One region of the Verrucosispora sp. SN26_14.1 genome, then DNA from elsewhere that is predicted to be linked to it. Evidence: riboswitches for the same ligand, from Rfam matches in the RefSeq annotation. Region 1 holds a riboswitch; the other holds the start of a gene.
The links. A riboswitch is a leader RNA that binds a small molecule or an ion and turns the genes downstream of it on or off. The one in region 1 is predicted to bind ZMP and ZTP.

Region 1 (9,593 bases):
CATCGCCAGTCCGACCGCGAAGCCGACGATGCCGGCCTCGGCCAGCGGGGTGTCGAAGCAGCGCTTGTCGCCGAAGCGGGCCTGTAGTCCGTCGGTGATCCGGAAGACGCCACCGAGTTGCCCGACGTCCTCGCCGAAGACGACGACCCGATCGTCCTCCAGCAGCGCGTCGGCGAGCGCCGCGTTGAGCGCCTTCGCCATGGTCATGGTGGCCATCAGGCGTCCTCCTCCTGCGCGGCGAGCTCGGCGCGGACCTGGTCGCGCTGTTCGACGAGCTGCGGGGTGGGCTGCGCGTAGACGTGGTCGAAGAGGGTGAGCGGGTCGACGGTGGGTTCGGCGTTCATCCGCTCGCGCAGCCCCGCCGCGTACTCCTCGGCCTCCTGCGCGACGGCGGTTACGGCGTCGTCGTCGAGGGCCTCACGGGAGCGCAGGTACGCCTCCAGCCGGGCCACCGGGTCGCGGTCCCGCCACGCCTCCACCTCGTCGGCGTCGCGGTAGCGCGTCGCGTCGTCGGCGTTGGTGTGCGGCTCCATCCGGTAGGTGTGCGCCTCGACCAGGAACGGCCCCTTGCCGGCGCGGGCGTGCGCCACCGCCTTCTCCAGCACGGCGAGCACGGCCACCGGGTCGTTGCCGTCGACCTGCTCGCTCGGCACGCCGTACCCGACGCCCTTGTAGGCCAGTGACGGGGCGGCGGTCTGGCGGGACAGCGGCACGCTGATCGCGTACCGGTTGTTCTGCACGAAGTAGACCACCGGGGCCTTGAACACGGCGGCGAAGTTGACCCCCTCGTGGAAGTCGCCCTCGCTGGTCGCGCCGTCACCGACGTAGACCAGTGCCACCGTGTCCCGCCCCTGGTAGGTCTCGCCGTAGGCCAGGCCGGCGGCGTGCACGCACTGGGTGGCGAGCGGGGTGCACTGCGGCGCGGTGCGGCGCACGGCCGGGTCGTACCCGCAGTGCCAGTCGCCGCGCAGCAGGGTGAGGACCTCGACCGGGTCGATGCCCCGCGCGGTCAGCGCCATCGACTCGCGGTAGGTCGGGAAGACCCAGTCGTCCTCGCGCAGCGCGAGAACCCCGCCGACCTGGCACGCCTCCTGCCCTCGCGAGGACGGGTAGACCGCGAGGCGGCCCTGCTTGGTCAGTGCGGTGGCCTGCGCGTCGAACCGGCGGCCGACGACCATCCGGCGGTACATCTCGCGCAGTGTCGCCACCGGTGGCTCGGGATAGTCGGCCCGGGACGGCAGCAGGGTGCCGTCCGGATTGAGCAGCCGGACCGGATCGGCCTGGGGAAGCAGGGCAGCGGCCGGGTCGGGCGCGGTCGGGGTGGCCGACCGGCGCTTCCGCGGGGTTGCCCTGCGGGCCGCCTGAGGGGTGGTCGTCACGGCGGAACCTCCTGGACGTGTGGTGGACCTATGCTCCTTTGGTCGGATGATTGACTCAAGATGGCCGGTGAAGGCGGGATGTATGGCACTGATGGGAGGCTCGGGTGAGCCAGGAGACCGCTGACACAGTGCCCCTGCGGGGTGGCACGGGACGAACGGCACCAGGGTTGGACGAGGTGGACCGACGGATCCTGGACGAACTGACCCGGGACGGGCGGATCTCCGTCCGGACGCTCGCCGAGCGGGTGCACGTGTCCCGCACCAACGCGTACGCGCGCATGGAGCGACTGCTGCGCGACGGGGTGGTCACCGGGTTCGCCGCCCGGGTCGCGCCGGAGCCGGCCGGGTTGGGCACCTCGGCGTACATCGCCCTGACCATCCAGCAGAACACCTGGCGGGAGGTGTCGGCGGAGCTGGCCCGGGTGCGCTACGTCGAGCACGTGGCGCTGCTCAGCGGCGAACACGACGTACTCGCCCTGGTCCGGGCACCGGACAACGCCACCCTGCGGGACGTGGTGCTGGACCGGGTCCAGCGCATCTCCGGGGTGCTGTCCACCCGGAGCTGGCTGGTCTTCGAGGAATACGACGGCGTCCGCAGCCCGTGGGCCTGACCGCCGCTCAGCGTTCCGGCGGCGCGGCCAGCCCCTCCCGGTCGGCCAGCTCCAGCAGCGGGTCCAGCGAGAACCGTGGCCCGTCCAGACCGGCGTGCGGGTCGCCCCGCTCCGCGAACCGGGCGGGCATGGTGGTCACGTCGAAGTCCTCCGGCCGTACGTCGTCCAGCTCGGCCCAGTCCAGCGGGGCGGAGACCAGCGCCGCAGGCGTCGGCCGGATCGAGTACGCCGAGGTCATCGTGTGGTCCCGGGCCATCTGGTTGTAGTCGACGAAGACCGGTCGGTCCCGCTGGTCCCGCCACCAGGTGGTGGTGACCAGGTCCGGCCGGCGCCGCCGCATCTCGCCGCCGAGCGCCAGCACCGCCCGGCGGCAGTCGCCGAAGCTCCACCGGGGCTCGATCGGGACGTACACGTGCAGGCCGCGCCCGCCGGTGGTCTTCGGAAACCCGGCCAGGCCCAGCTCGTCGAGGAAGCCACGCACCTCGTGCGCCACCGGGACGACCTGGTCGAACCCCACCCCGGGCAGCGGGTCCAGGTCGATCCGGAGCTGGTCCGGCCGCTCGACGTCGGCCCGGTTCACCGGCCACGGGTGGAACCGCAGTGTGCCCAGGTTGACCGCCCAGATCACCACCGCCAGTTCCCCCGGCGCGACCTCGTCGGCGCTGCGCCCGCTGGGGAACGTGATGTGGGCGGTGCCCACCCAGTCGGGCGCGCCCGCCGGCACGCGCTTCTGATAGAAGGCGTCGCCCCGGTTGTCCTGCCGGGTGGCGATCGTCGCCCCCTCGAACACGCCGCGCGGCCAGCGTTCGAGCATGGTCGGCCGGTCCTTGAGCGCGCGCAGGATGCCGTCGCCGACGGCGAGGAAGTAGCGCACCACGTCGCGCTTGGTCAGCCCGCGCTCCGGGAAGTACGGCTTGTCCGGGCTGGAGACGCGCACCGTCCGCCGCCCTACCTGGATCTCCTCGGCCGAGGTCGCCATCTGCCGAGCGTACGACGCGTACGGCCGGCGCGGTGGCGACCTCGCGGGGCCGGTCGGGGCGGGTCCGACCCGGTGTGCGCGGGGCCGGAGAGCCCACCCGCTAGGATCGGCGGGGGCCGTGACTGGCGCGTCGAGATGGAGCACCATCGGGAAGCGGCCCCGTCATGAGGACGCACGCCGAGCGCCTGGGCCTTCCGCACGTCACCAGGAGGTCGCATGCCGCCGAACGCCGAATCCGCCGCTTTCCGCAGCGCGCTGGAGGTCATCCGCGCCGTCGAGCCCCGGGTGGCCGACGCCATCGGGGCGGAGCTGGTCGACCAGCGCGAGTCGCTCAAGCTGATCGCCAGCGAGAACTACGCCTCGCCGGCCACCCTGCTGGCGATGGGCAACTGGTTCAGCGACAAGTACGCCGAGGGCACGGTGGGGCGCCGGTTCTACGCCGGCTGCCAGAACGTCGACACGGTCGAGGCGCTCGCCGCCGAGCACGCCCGGGAGCTGTTCGGCGCGTCGCACGCATACGTGCAGCCGCACTCGGGCATCGACGCCAACCTGGTGGCGTTCTGGGCGATCCTGGCCGACCGGGTGGAGTCCCCCGCGCTCAAGCGGGCGCAGGCCCGGCACGTCAACGACCTCACCGAGCAGGACTGGTTCGCGCTCCGCCGGGAGCTGGGCGACCAGCGGATGCTCGGCATGTCGCTGGACGCCGGCGGCCACCTCACCCACGGCTTCCGGCCGAACATCTCCGGCAAGATGTTCGACCAGCGCAGCTACGGCACCGACCCGGCCACCGGGCTGGTCGACTACGACAGGGTCGCGGAGGCGGCCCGCGAGTTCCGGCCGCTGGTGCTGGTCGCCGGCTACTCGGCGTACCCGCGCAAGGTGAACTTCCGGATCATGCGGGAGATCGCCGACTCGGTCGGCGCCACCTTCATGGTGGACATGGCCCACTTCGCCGGTCTGGTCGCCGGCAAGGTCTTCACCGGCGACTTCGACCCGGTGCCGCACGCGCACATCGTCACCACCACCACGCACAAGTCACTGCGCGGCCCACGCGGCGGCATGGTGCTCTGCGGCCCGGAGCTGGCCGACCAGGTGGACCGGGGCTGCCCGATGGTGCTCGGCGGGCCGCTGCCGCACGTGATGGCGGCCAAGGCGGTCGCGCTGGCCGAGGCGCGCCGCCCCGACTTCGCCGCCTACGCCCAGCGGATCGTCGACAACGCCCAGGCGCTGGCCGACGGGCTGCTGCGTCGGGGCGCCACGCTGGTCACCGGCGGCACCGACAACCACCTGGTGCTCATCGACGTCACCGGCTACGGGCTGACCGGCCGGCAGGCCGAGCAGGCGCTGCTGGACTCGGGCATCGTGACCAACCGCAACGCGGTGCCGCAGGACGCCAACGGCGCCTGGTACACCTCCGGCATCCGGATCGGCACGCCCGCGTTGACCACGCGCGGGCTGGGCACGGCCGAGATGGACGGCACCGCCGAGCTGATCCACACGGTGCTCAGCCAGACCAGCGCCGGGGCGAACCCGGACGGCACCGCCTCCAAGGCCAAGTACGTGCTGGACCCGGCGCTGGCGGACAAGGTCAGCCGGCAGGCCGGCGAGTTGCTGGCCGGATTCCCGCTGTACCCGAACGTCGACCTGGGCTGACGACGCAGGCGCGTCGGGCCGGTGCACCGGCCCGACGCGCACCGGGACGATCAGGAGTAGTCGAACGTCCAGAGGAACCACTGGGCGCTCTGCGGGGCGTAGCTCTGCTCGCAGTACCACCAGTCCCATCGTCCCTCGGCGGCGCCGGTGAAGCCGTACGAGCGGCAGAAGTCGTAGCTGTAGTACACCCCGCGCAGCGTGCCGCCGGGCGGATCAGCCTGAGCCGGTGCCGCACCGACCACCAGAGCCGCGCCCACCGTGGCGAGCGCCGCCAGCGGCGCCAGGATCCTGCGTTTGCGCATGGTTACCCCCTGCAACAGACCGGCCGACGCGCATGCATCGACATCTGTCGACAAGCGTGACGACGCCCGGGACGCGCCGTCAACGCGTTCCCGGGCGGTGGTCGACCGACGGTGGAGTGGGCTCAGTTCAGTGGACGCTTGAGGTGGTATCGGTGCACCTCGGTGCTGCCCTGGACGTTGTTGACGTCCTCGGCGGCGGTGACCAGTTCCCAGCCTTCCCGGCCGTACCGGTTGAGGTGCGCCACGGCGGTGTCGCCGTACGCGGTGACGTCCTTACGCGATCCGTCCGGGCCGTACCAGACGAACGACACATGGAAATTGCGGCCCTGTCCCTGGTAACGGCGGACCAGCAGGGCGTACTCCCAGGCAACCATGCCGCCCATTATGACCGTCCACGCAGGAGCACGATACGGCGAAGGTCACCGTTCGCTTTCCGACGAACGCGGTGTGTCGCTGCCGAGAAGGACCCGGGCAAGGGCCCCGACACGCCGGGCGCGACCGGCGCGTGCCCACCGTCGATCCCGGCCGGGGCGTATGGTCGGGCGGTGGCGAGTTGGGATGACGTGCGTCGGATCGCGTTGAGCCTGCCGGAGACCGGTGAGCGCCCCTCCTACGACGGTCTGCCCGCCTGGACCGTACGGGACAAGTCGTTCGTGTGGGAGCGCCCGCTGCGCCGAGCCGACCTCGACGCGCTCGGACCGTCCGCGCCGACCGGCCCGATCCTCGGCGTACGGGTCGCCGACCTCGGCGTCAAGGAGGCACTGCTCGCGGACGACCCGGCCGTCTACCTGACGACGCCGCACCTCGACGGCTACCCGGCGGTGCTGGTGCGGCTGGACCGGATCGACGGGGCCGAACTGACCGAGATCATCACGGAGGCGTGGTTCGCCCGCGCGCCGAAGCGCCTCGCCGCCGCCCACCGCGCCACGACGGCACCGCCCGACGCCTGACTCCGCCCCAACCGACCCGCGCCGCCCCGACTGCCGACTCCGTCGGGCCGTCCGACTGATGACCATCGGCGTGTGAACCCCCGCCCGCCCCCGCCGATCATGGAGTTGTGGTAGGCGAAATGCCACGATAAGCGGCTTAAGTCAAGGCCACAACTCCATGATCGGCGAGGTCGCAGACCGACATCACCGGTGGTGAGTCTGGAGTGTGCCGGTCGGCGGCCTGGCGCTATCGCTTCTCGCAGGCGAGTCTGACAGCTCGGATGACACCGAGCTGGTCACCGGCACAGATCTCCCACCGGCAGCCGGAGAAGCGCCCGCCTACCGAAGATCACGCTCGATCCCGGATCGAGTGGTATCCGAACGCGACGATGACCACTCGATCCCGGATCGAGCGTGATCTTGCGGTGGAGGCGGGAGCATGGGCCTGCTGAGGGCCCGGATGGGCCCGGGTGAAGCGGATGGGCCCGGGTGAAGCGGGTGGGCCCGGGTTACCGTCGCATCACCCAGACCGGGATCGGGTCGGTCAGCGTGTCGACCAACTCCCAGCCGGCACGCCGGTAGATCTCCACGTTGACCGGGTTGCCGGTCTCCAGCACGGCGGGGAGCCCCGCCTCGGCGGCCCGCCGCAGCCCGGCACTCATCGCGGCACGCCCCAACCGGCGGCCCGCATGGGCCGGGTGGGTGCCGAGGATGCCCAGGTACCAGTGCGGATGGTGGGGCAGGACGGCACGCAGCGCCTGGTCGTAGGCGTGCACCCGGCGCAGCACGTCGTCGGGCAGGGCCGGGCGGCGGCCGTCGTCGAGGACGGCCGTGCCGGCCACCGGCGGCTCCCAGATGGCGGTCGCGGCACCCTGCTCGACCGTCCAGACGGTGCCCTTGACGACCTGCTTGTCGAAGAGGTGTCCGAAGAGGACGGCGGCCGACCGAGGGTAGGTCTCGTCGTCGGGGAAGAAGAAGCGCACCACGGGATCCGTGCTGAACGCGGCCACCAGGGCGTCGACTACCGGCGTCCGGTCCGCCGGGCTCGCGACGCTCACCTCGGGAGGATGCACGAGGTCGGACTCTAGCCGCCCGGGACCCGCCGCGCTGACCGGTCGACGGCGTGGCCCGGGGTACCGGGTCACGCCGTCGACCGGTGTCCGGCGGCGGAGCGGGACGCGTTCCACCGGGTGGGCCGACTCAGTCGGCGGGCAGCCAGTCCTGCCAGACGTCCGGGTTGGCGTCGAGCCACTTCTTGGCCGCCTCGTCGTGGGACAACTCGTCGACCGTGAGGTAGCGGGCCACCTCGTTCTGGTGGGCGTTGGTCCACTGGAAGTTCTTGACCAGGTCGGCGGCCGGGTTGCCGGACTCGGCGAACTCCCGGTTGGCGATCTTGTCGAGGTCGTAGGGCTGGTAGTCGCAGGCCACCTTCTCCGGGTCCACGTCACAGCCCGGCGTGTAGGGCGGCAGCTTGACGTGCACCAGGTCGACCTCGGCGAGGAACCACTGCGGCGCGTAGAAGTAGCCGATCGCCGGCCGACGGTCGCGCTCCGCCTCCCGGAACGCCTCGATGAGCTTGTCCTCGCTGCCCACGGTGGTGACCGTGTAGTTCAGCTTCAGGTTGCGGATCAACGCCCGGTCGTTGGTCTCGTACGACGGGTCGCCGTTGAGCAGGACACCCCGACCGCCGGAGGTGGGCGTCCGGAACAGGTAGGCGTAGTCGTTGAGGTTCCGCCAGTTGGTGATGTTCGGGTGCTGCTCGACCAGCCACGGCGTCACGTACCAGCCGACGACGCCCTGGTTGCCGGTCATGCCGTGCTCGACGGCCTTGCGTTCCTCGTCGATGTACTTCTTCTTCAGGCCCTCGCGGCCCCAGTTCTCCAGGATGACGTCGGTGCTGCCGGCGGCGACCTCCTCCCAGGCCTCCTCCGCCGTGAGGTCCTTGACCACCACCGTGCAGTTGAGCCGGTTCTTGGCCAGGTAGCCGATCACCGCGAGGTTCGCCTCGTACCCGATCCACGGCAGGTTGGCCAGCGTCAGCGTGCCGCACTCGGTCCGCTCCGGTGGCCCCGGCGGCGCGATCCGGGGCTGGATGTCGGCCGCGCAGCCGGTCAGTGCCAGTGCGGCCACGCAGGCGAGGGCCACCGCCCTGGTCCACCCTGATCTCTGCATCGCTGCCTCTTCTCCTCTTCGTCGTTGCGCCCGGCCGAGGTGCCGGAGGGGCTGCGGTGCCGCCGGGGTGCCGTGCCGCAGGGGTGCTGCCGTCCGCTGGTCAGCGACCGACGCCGGCCCGCGCGAGGCGTTGCGCCAGCACCACCTCGGTGAGCGCGACGAGCACCTGCTTGACCGACTCCCGCTGACGCGCGTCGCACTCCACCAGCACCACGTCGTCCGCGACGCCGAGCGCCTCCCGCACCTCGGCCAGCGCGAAGCGGCGGGTCGCCTCGAACGTGTTGACGGCCAGCAGGAACGGGATGTGGTGGTCCTCGAAGTAGTCGATGGCCGGGAAGCAGTCCTCGATCCGCCGGGTGTCGATCAGCACGACCGCGCCCAGCGCGCCGTCCACCAGGTCGTCCCAGAGGAAGGCGAACCGGTCCTGTCCGGGCGTGCCGAACAGGTACATCAGCAGGGACTCGTCGAGACTGATCCGGCCGAAGTCCAGGGCCACGGTGGTGGTGGTCTTGCCGGCCACCACCGAGGTGTCGTCGACCCCCACCGAGACCTCGGTCAGGTCTGCCTCGGTGACGAGCGGCTCGATCTCCGACACCGCACCGACGAAGGTGGTCTTGCCGACGCCGAACCCCCCGCTCACCACGATCTTGACCGCGGTGGGTGTGGGCGGCTGGCTAGAGAGCGCGGACACGGTCCCTGATCCTCTCGATCATGGCGACGGAGAGCTCGCCCTGTTCCTCACGGCGCAGGTAGCCCTCGCTGAGCAGATCTGCCACCAGCACCCGGGTGACGCCGAGCGGCACCCGCAGCGCCACCGCCAGGTCGGCCACGGTGATCGGCCGCTGGCACAACTCGACGATCCGACGGGCCTCGAAACGCAGCGGCGCGGAGAGTGCCGCCGGTTGGGCGGAGAGCAGCGTCTCCACCCGCAGCCCGTCCTGGACCGGGCGGGTACGTCCGCCGGTGAGCAGGAACGGGCGTACCGCCTCCGCGTCGGACGACTCCGGTGCGGGCGGCGGCGGCTCGGGAGCCGGGCCGACCGGTGCCGGTGCCGCGCTCCAGTACGGGATCATCCGCGGGTCGGGCAGCCGCGGTCCGGCACCGCTCACCGGGGCAGCACTCGTCTCGACTCGGAGATCAACGCCGGCGTCAGCATGGTGCCGAACCGGTCGGCCAGCAGCGAGATCTCGTAGCCGACCAGGCCCAGGTCGCAGTCGCCGTCGGCGAGCACCCCCAGGCAGCTGCCGTCGCTGATCGCCGACACCAGCAGGAAGCCGCGCCTCATCTCGATCATGATGAGTTTGAGGCCGTCGAAGTCGTACTTGCGGGAGGCGGTCCGGGCCAGGCTGGCCATGCTGGACACGATCGCGGCGAGCTGGTCGCCGGCACCCCGGTTGAGTCCGGTGGAGACGGCGATGAGCAACCCGTCGGACGAGACGGCGACCGCGTCGCGCACCCCGTCCGTCTGCCGGACGAAGTTCGCCAGCAGCCAGTTCAACTGGTGTGGATCGCTCTGGATGTCAACCTTCACGGGCCCCCCAAGGCTCGGTCGTGGTGTCGTCGCTGGA
Region 2 (6,350 bases), on a different contig from region 1:
GGCGGCGGCATCACCTGGGACAGCGACCCGCACGCCGAAGTCGCCGAAGCCGCCGCCAAGACCGCCCCGGTCCGCGCCACCCTCGACCCGCCCCGACCCGACCGCCCCGGCCGCCCCACCACCGGCACCACCGACCGATAACCTTGCCGACATGACCATGCGGGACATCCGAATCATCGGCGACCCGGTGCTACGCACCCCCAGCGAACCCGTCACCAGCTTCGACGCCGACCTACGCGCCCTGGTCACCGACCTGATGGACACCCTGCTCGGCGCACCCGGCCGCGCCGGCGTCGCCGCACCCCAGATCGGCGTCAACGCCCAGGTGTTCGTCTACGACGCCGACGGCCACCGCGGCCACATGATCAACCCCACCCTCGAACTCTCCGACGACCTACAGGACGACGACGAGGGCTGCCTGTCCATCCCCGGCCTGTACTTCCCGACCCCCCGCGCCCTGCACGCCACCGCACACGGCTACGACCAGCACGGCGAACCCCTCACCATCGCCGGCAGCGGATTCCTCGCCCGCGCCCTGCAACACGAGACCGACCACCTCGCCGGCCGCCTCTACGTCGACACCCTGCGCGGCGACGTCCGCCGCCGCGCCCTCCGGGAGATCCGCGCCGGCCGCTTCGACTCACCCCGCCGCGCCTGACCCACCCGCCACCCACTCGTCCCGGGTGATCGCATACTCCACCTCACCGGCCTGCGCACCCGGCAACGGATCCGGCCACGGCAGGTGCAACGTCCGCACGTGACGCATCCCCACCGCCGCCATCGTCGCCCGCGACCCCACGTTGACCGCCATCGTCTCGGCGAAGATCCGCGACAACCCCAGGTCGGCGAAACCGTACCGAATCAACTCCCGGGCCCCCTCCGACGCCAGACCCCGACGCCAGAACCGCCGCGCCAACCGATACCCCAACTCGGCCTGACCCACCACCGGCCCCTGATCGGCCCGCGACGGCGGCTCCAACAGCCACCACCCGACGAACTCACCGTCCACCGACCCCGCCCAGAACCCCAACCCCGGCGACCGCCGCGCCACCGCCAACCGCTCCCGGTGCCACCGCGCCACCTCCGCCGCCGACCGCACCGGCCCCAGGAACCGCATCACCTCCGCGTCGGCGTCCAACGCCACCTCATCAGGCAGATGCACATCCGCCAACGGCGCCAACACCAACCGCGCGGAACGCAGAATCACCTGAGACACGCGCGTCATCATCCCGGCCACCGGGCACCACCGCCACCGACAATCAGCGGCCACCGGCGCGCAGCCGGAACTCGCCGTACTCGGCCACCCGGGTGAACCCCAACCGCCCGTACAACCGCACCGCCGCCCCGTTGTCGGCCTTCACGTTCAACGTCACATGGTCCACGTCGGCCCGCAACACCTCGCACAGCCGCGTCACCACCGCCGCCGCCAACCCCCGACCCCGCCACCCCGGCCGCGTCGTCACGTTCCCGATCGCCGCGACCCGATACGTGGGGGAGAAGACATGCACCCCCGCCACCGCCACCAACAGCTCACCGTCACTGACCCCCACGTACCGGCCGGTGTCCACCATCCGCGCGTCGAACCAGTTCCCCGGATACGCGACCGCGTACAACTCCCGCAGCCGAGGCAGATCCGCCCGCCCCAACACCACCCCCGCCGGCGACACCCCCACCGCGCGTGAAGGATCCGTCCACGCCATCTTCAGATGCGTCCCCGACGACGTCACCTCGAACGCCCCCGCCAACGCCACCTCCACACCGGGGGACAGGTGCGCCTCCAACCGGGCCGGCAACACCGGCACCACCTCACCCAGCAACGCCGACACCGCCGCCACCCCGCCCGGCCGCGTCAACGCCACCAACGTCGGCGACACCGCACCGTGATACAGCAACACCACCGCGTCCCCACGCCGAAACCACGACGTGTACGGCCAGAAGAAATCGTCCAGATCACCCAACTCGTACGCGTGCAGCCGAGGATCCCGCCCCAACAGACCCGCCAGGACGGCACGGTCGTGTTCCGCGCGCACCGACACCCGCCGATGATCACACGCGCCGCGTCGCGCCGCTCACCCCGCCCGCCACTGGTCGTAGCCCAACTTCGCCACCAACGCCACCACCACCAGCAACAACACCCCCCGCACGAACCCCGCACCCCGCCGCAACGCCATCCGCGCACCCACCATCGCGCCCACGACGTTGCACACCGCCATCGCCGCACCCAACAGCCACCACACATGCCCCGTCACCGCGAACACCGCCAACGCCCCCGCGTTCGTCCCCGCGTTCACCACCTTCGCCATCGCCGACCCGTGCAGAAAATCCGCCCCCACCAGGGCCGTGAACGCCACCACCAGGAACGTGCCCGTACCCGGCCCGATCAACCCGTCGTACAATGCGATACCCACCCCCGCCACCAGCACCGCCACCACGACCCGCACCCGGGTACGCCGACCCGGCGACGCCGACACCCCCAACCTCGGCCGCGCCACCACGAACACCGCCACCGCCACCAACACCACCAACACCACCGGCCGGTACGCCGACGGCGGCACCGCCCCCGCCAACGCCGCACCCACCCCCGCGCACAACACCGCCAGACCCGCCGCCGGCCCCACCACCGCCCAGTCGACACGAGTACGCCGCGCATACGTCACCGCCGCCGCCGACGTCCCCGCGATCGCCGCCAACTTGTTCGTGCCCAACGCCGTCGCCGGCGGCATCCCCGGCGCCGCCACCAACAACGCCGGCAACAACAACAACCCGCCGCCACCCACCACCGCGTCCACCCAACCGGCCAACACGGCAGCGGTCAGCAGCAGCGCGACAGTCGACGGATCCAGATCCACGGCGGCATTCTTCCCACCCCGAGACGACCGACGCCGCCACCTGTGGCCAGCCTCACCGGCCCCGACGCCGCCGCAACCACACCCCGACCGCACCCACCGCCACGAACACCAGCACCGAACAGAACAACACCCGCAGCATCGGGCAACTGTGCCACGGCGTCGATAAGGTGACACGGTGCGCCTGGCCACGTTCAACCTGCTGCACGGCCGGTCCCTGACCGACGGCCTCGTCGACCCCGCCCGCCTCGCCGCCGCCGTCACCGCCCTCGACGCCGACGTCCTCGCCCTCCAGGAAGTCGACCGCGACCAGTCCCGCAGCGGCAACCACGACCTCACCGCCATCGCCGCCCAGGCCCTCGGCGCCACCGAACACCGCTTCGCCGCCGCCGTCGTCGGCACCCCCGGCGAAGCGTTCCGCCCCCTCACCCACGACGACGACGGCCACGGCGAACCCTGCTACGGCGTCGGCCTGATCTCCCGCCACCCCGTCAGCAGCTGGCACGTCACCCGCCTACGCCCGGCACCCGTACGGTCCCCGGTCTACGCACCCGGCCCCCGCGGCGGCCTCATCCTGCTGCACGACGAACCCCGCGTCGTCCTCGCCGCCGTCCTGGACACCCCGCACGGGCCCCTCACCGTCGCCGCCACCCACCTGTCCTTCGTGCCCGGCTGGAACATCCGCCAACTCCGCCAGGCCGTCCGCGTCCTACGCGCCCTGCCCGCACCCCGCATCCTGCTCGGCGACCTCAACCTGCCCACCTGGGCCACCCGCCTGGTGTCCCGCTGGCACCCCCTGGGCCGCCGCCCCACCTACCCCGCCGGGCAACCCCGCGTCCAACTCGACCACATCCTCGCCGACCGACAGGACCTGCACCGCCTACCACCGGTCACCGCCGTGCGGACCCCGCTGGCCACCATCTCCGACCACCGACCCCTCCTGGTCGACCTCGGCTGACCTCGCCGCCGCCCGCACCGCGTTACGGAACAGCATCGCCACCGTCACCGGACCCACCCCACCGACCCGCGGCGTGATCGCCCCCGCCACCCGCCCACACGACGGATCCACATCCGGCAACAACCGGCGCCCCGCATACCGCACCCCACCACCCACCACCACCCACCACCACCGCACCCGGCCGCACATGATCCGGCCGCACGATCCCCGGCACCCCCGCCGCCGCCACCAGGATCTCCGCCCGCCGCGTATACCGAGGCCAGTCCGGCACCCCCGTGTGCACCACCGTCACCGCCGCGTTCGCCGTCGGCCGCTTCTGCGCCAACAACAGCGCCAACGGACGCCCCAACGTCGCCCCGCGCCCCAACACCACCACCTCCCGACCCGCCACCGGCACCCCGTGGAACGCCAACAACGCCTCCACACCCGCCGGCGTACACGGCACCGGCCCCGGCAGCCCGAGCGCCAACCGCCCCACGTTCACCGGATGCATCCCGTCCACGTCCTTCTCCGGGTCCAGCATCTGCAACGCCCGGTCGTAGTCCAACCCACCCGGCACCGGATGCTGCACCACCACCCCGTGCACACCCCGGTCCGCGTTCAGATCCGCCACCACCGCATGCAGATCCGCCTGCGACGCCGACCCCGGCAACCGCACGTGCGGCGACGCGAAGCCCAACTCCGCCGCCTGCCGCTGCTTGATCCGGATGTAGCCGGCGCTCGCCTCGTCGTCACCCACCAGCACCGTCGCCAACGCCGGAGTCACCCCGGCCGCCCGCAACGCCGCCACACCCTCGGCCACCTCGACCAGAACCTGCTCCGCCACCGGCCCACCAGGCAACAACCGGGCCGTCGTCGACGTCGTGGACATGGCTCACCTCGATCGTGGAGGCCCAGGCGGACGACCCCCACGACGAGCTCCCCGATGGTCCGATCCATCCCCGGTGCCGCCAGTCGCGTCACCCGCAGCCTTCCACACCCGACGCCGCGACCACCACCGTCAGCCCGGGGGACCGAACGCCAACGCCCACCGCAACGCCACGTCCCGCACCCCGGTGAACCGCCGCACCTGCGCCAACCGTCCCGCCCGCACCGCCATCGCCGCCATCCGCTGCGTCGGCACCCGCCGCACCCCGTCGTAGCGGGCCAACGCCGCCGACACGTCCGACTCCACCTCCAACGCCTCCGACAACGCCACCGCGTCGATCAACGCCTGACAGGCACCCTGCCCCAGATCCGGCGTCATCGCGTGCGCCGCGTCGCCCAGCAACACCCACCGCCCCCGCACGTACGTCGGCACCGGCGACAGATAGTGCACGTCGTGATGCAACATCCCGGCCACGTCGACGCGATCCAGCACCGCCGGCACCGGGTCGTGCCAGTCACCGAACCACCCCCGCAACGCCGCCAGATCACCCTCCGGCGGCCGGAAACCCTCCGGCGCCGCCACCGCCGCGTACCAGTTCGCCACCCCGGGACCCTGCGGCGTCACCCCGAACTTGCGCCCCGGACCCCACGTCTCCCCACCGGAGGCCACCTCCAACGGCACCGTGCCACGCCACGCCGTCACCCCCGAGTACCGCAGCGGGAACCGATCACCGAACATCGCCACCCGGGTCGCGCTGCGGATCCCGTCCGCGCCCACCACCACGTCGTACCCGTCACCCAGCTCCGCCGGACCCGCCACCGGCACGCCGAAACGCACCGTGCCCGCCGGCAACGCCTCCGCCAACAGACCCAGCAACGCCGGCCGGGACAGCAGCAGCACCCCCTCACCGTGCCGCCGACGGATCCGCCCCACGTCCAACCGGGCGATCACCGTCCCGTCCGGGCGACGCATCGCCCCGTCCGGCTGCTCCCGACCCCGTTCCCGCGCGAGCGCACCCACACCGAGCCGATCCAACGCCCGCAACGCCGACGGCCAGATCCCCAACCCGGTACCCGTCCCGGGCAGCCCCGCCGCCCGCTCGAACACCGTCACCGTCCACCCGGCGCGCAGCAGTCCCACCGCCACCGCCAGCCCACCCACGCCGCCTCCGATGACAGCCGCTGATCCTCGCATCAACCGACCGTACTACAGATGTAGTCGCAGCCACTACTGCTGTAGTCTCACCTCCGTGGACGCCCGCCAACAACGCCTCCTCGACGCCGCCATCGCCGTCCTCGGCACCCGCGGCCCCCGCCATCTCACCCACCGCGCCGTCGACGACCAGGCCGAACTCCCCACCGGCTCCACCTCCAACCGCTACCGCACCCGCGAAGCCCTCATCGCCGGCGTCCTCACCCGCATCCTCGACCTCGAAACCACCGGTTGGAACCACCTCGCCGGCACCCTCGACCACATCGACCCCGACACCTTCACCACCGCCCTCGGCGCCCTCGCCCACGACCTCACCACCACCCACCGCGCCCTCACCCTCGCCCGCCTCGCGATCTTCGCCGAAGCCGCCCACCACCCCGCCCTGCAACACCAGATCGCCCAACGCCAACACGACCTCGCCGCCTGGGCCACACCCCTGCTCGCCGCACTCGGCGCCCGCCACCCC

Region 2: it holds a riboswitch for ZMP and ZTP, as region 1 does, so the genes downstream of both, EYA84_RS22095 (bifunctional 5,10-methylenetetrahydrofolate dehydrogenase/5,10-methenyltetrahydrofolate cyclohydrolase) here and EYA84_RS17550 (glycine hydroxymethyltransferase) in region 1, are expected to answer to the same signal.

The regions. Positions count from the first base shown of each region.
Region 1 covers NZ_SISL01000189.1:136-9,728, reverse strand. The annotation lists gene EYA84_RS17570 (alpha-ketoacid dehydrogenase subunit beta) at 1-216, opposite strand, end outside; gene pdhA (pyruvate dehydrogenase (acetyl-transferring) E1 component subunit alpha) at 216-1,379, opposite strand; gene EYA84_RS17560 (Lrp/AsnC family transcriptional regulator) at 1,508-1,990, shown strand; gene EYA84_RS17555 (DNA polymerase domain-containing protein) at 1,998-2,969, opposite strand; ZMP/ZTP riboswitch at 3,078-3,167, shown strand; gene EYA84_RS17550 (glycine hydroxymethyltransferase) at 3,186-4,622, shown strand; gene EYA84_RS17545 (hypothetical protein) at 4,673-4,924, opposite strand; gene EYA84_RS17540 (hypothetical protein) at 5,047-5,307, opposite strand; gene EYA84_RS17535 (MmcQ/YjbR family DNA-binding protein) at 5,470-5,874, shown strand; gene EYA84_RS17530 (GNAT family N-acetyltransferase) at 6,363-6,911, opposite strand; gene EYA84_RS17525 (glycine betaine ABC transporter substrate-binding protein) at 7,054-8,025, opposite strand; gene EYA84_RS17520 (ATP/GTP-binding protein) at 8,126-8,716, opposite strand; gene EYA84_RS17515 (DUF742 domain-containing protein) at 8,700-9,134, opposite strand; gene EYA84_RS17510 (roadblock/LC7 domain-containing protein) at 9,131-9,556, opposite strand.
Region 2 covers NZ_SISL01000294.1:743-7,092, reverse strand. The annotation lists partial or broken gene EYA84_RS22125 (chorismate-binding protein) at 1-141, shown strand, start outside; gene def (peptide deformylase) at 152-658, shown strand; gene EYA84_RS22115 (GNAT family N-acetyltransferase) at 641-1,225, opposite strand; gene EYA84_RS22110 (GNAT family N-acetyltransferase) at 1,260-2,036, opposite strand; gene EYA84_RS22105 (TSUP family transporter) at 2,070-2,849, opposite strand; gene EYA84_RS22100 (endonuclease/exonuclease/phosphatase family protein) at 3,025-3,804, shown strand; partial or broken gene EYA84_RS22095 (bifunctional 5,10-methylenetetrahydrofolate dehydrogenase/5,10-methenyltetrahydrofolate cyclohydrolase) at 3,727-4,675, opposite strand; ZMP/ZTP riboswitch at 4,689-4,772, opposite strand; gene EYA84_RS22090 (FAD-dependent monooxygenase) at 4,805-5,866, opposite strand; gene EYA84_RS22085 (TetR/AcrR family transcriptional regulator) at 5,922-6,350, shown strand, end outside.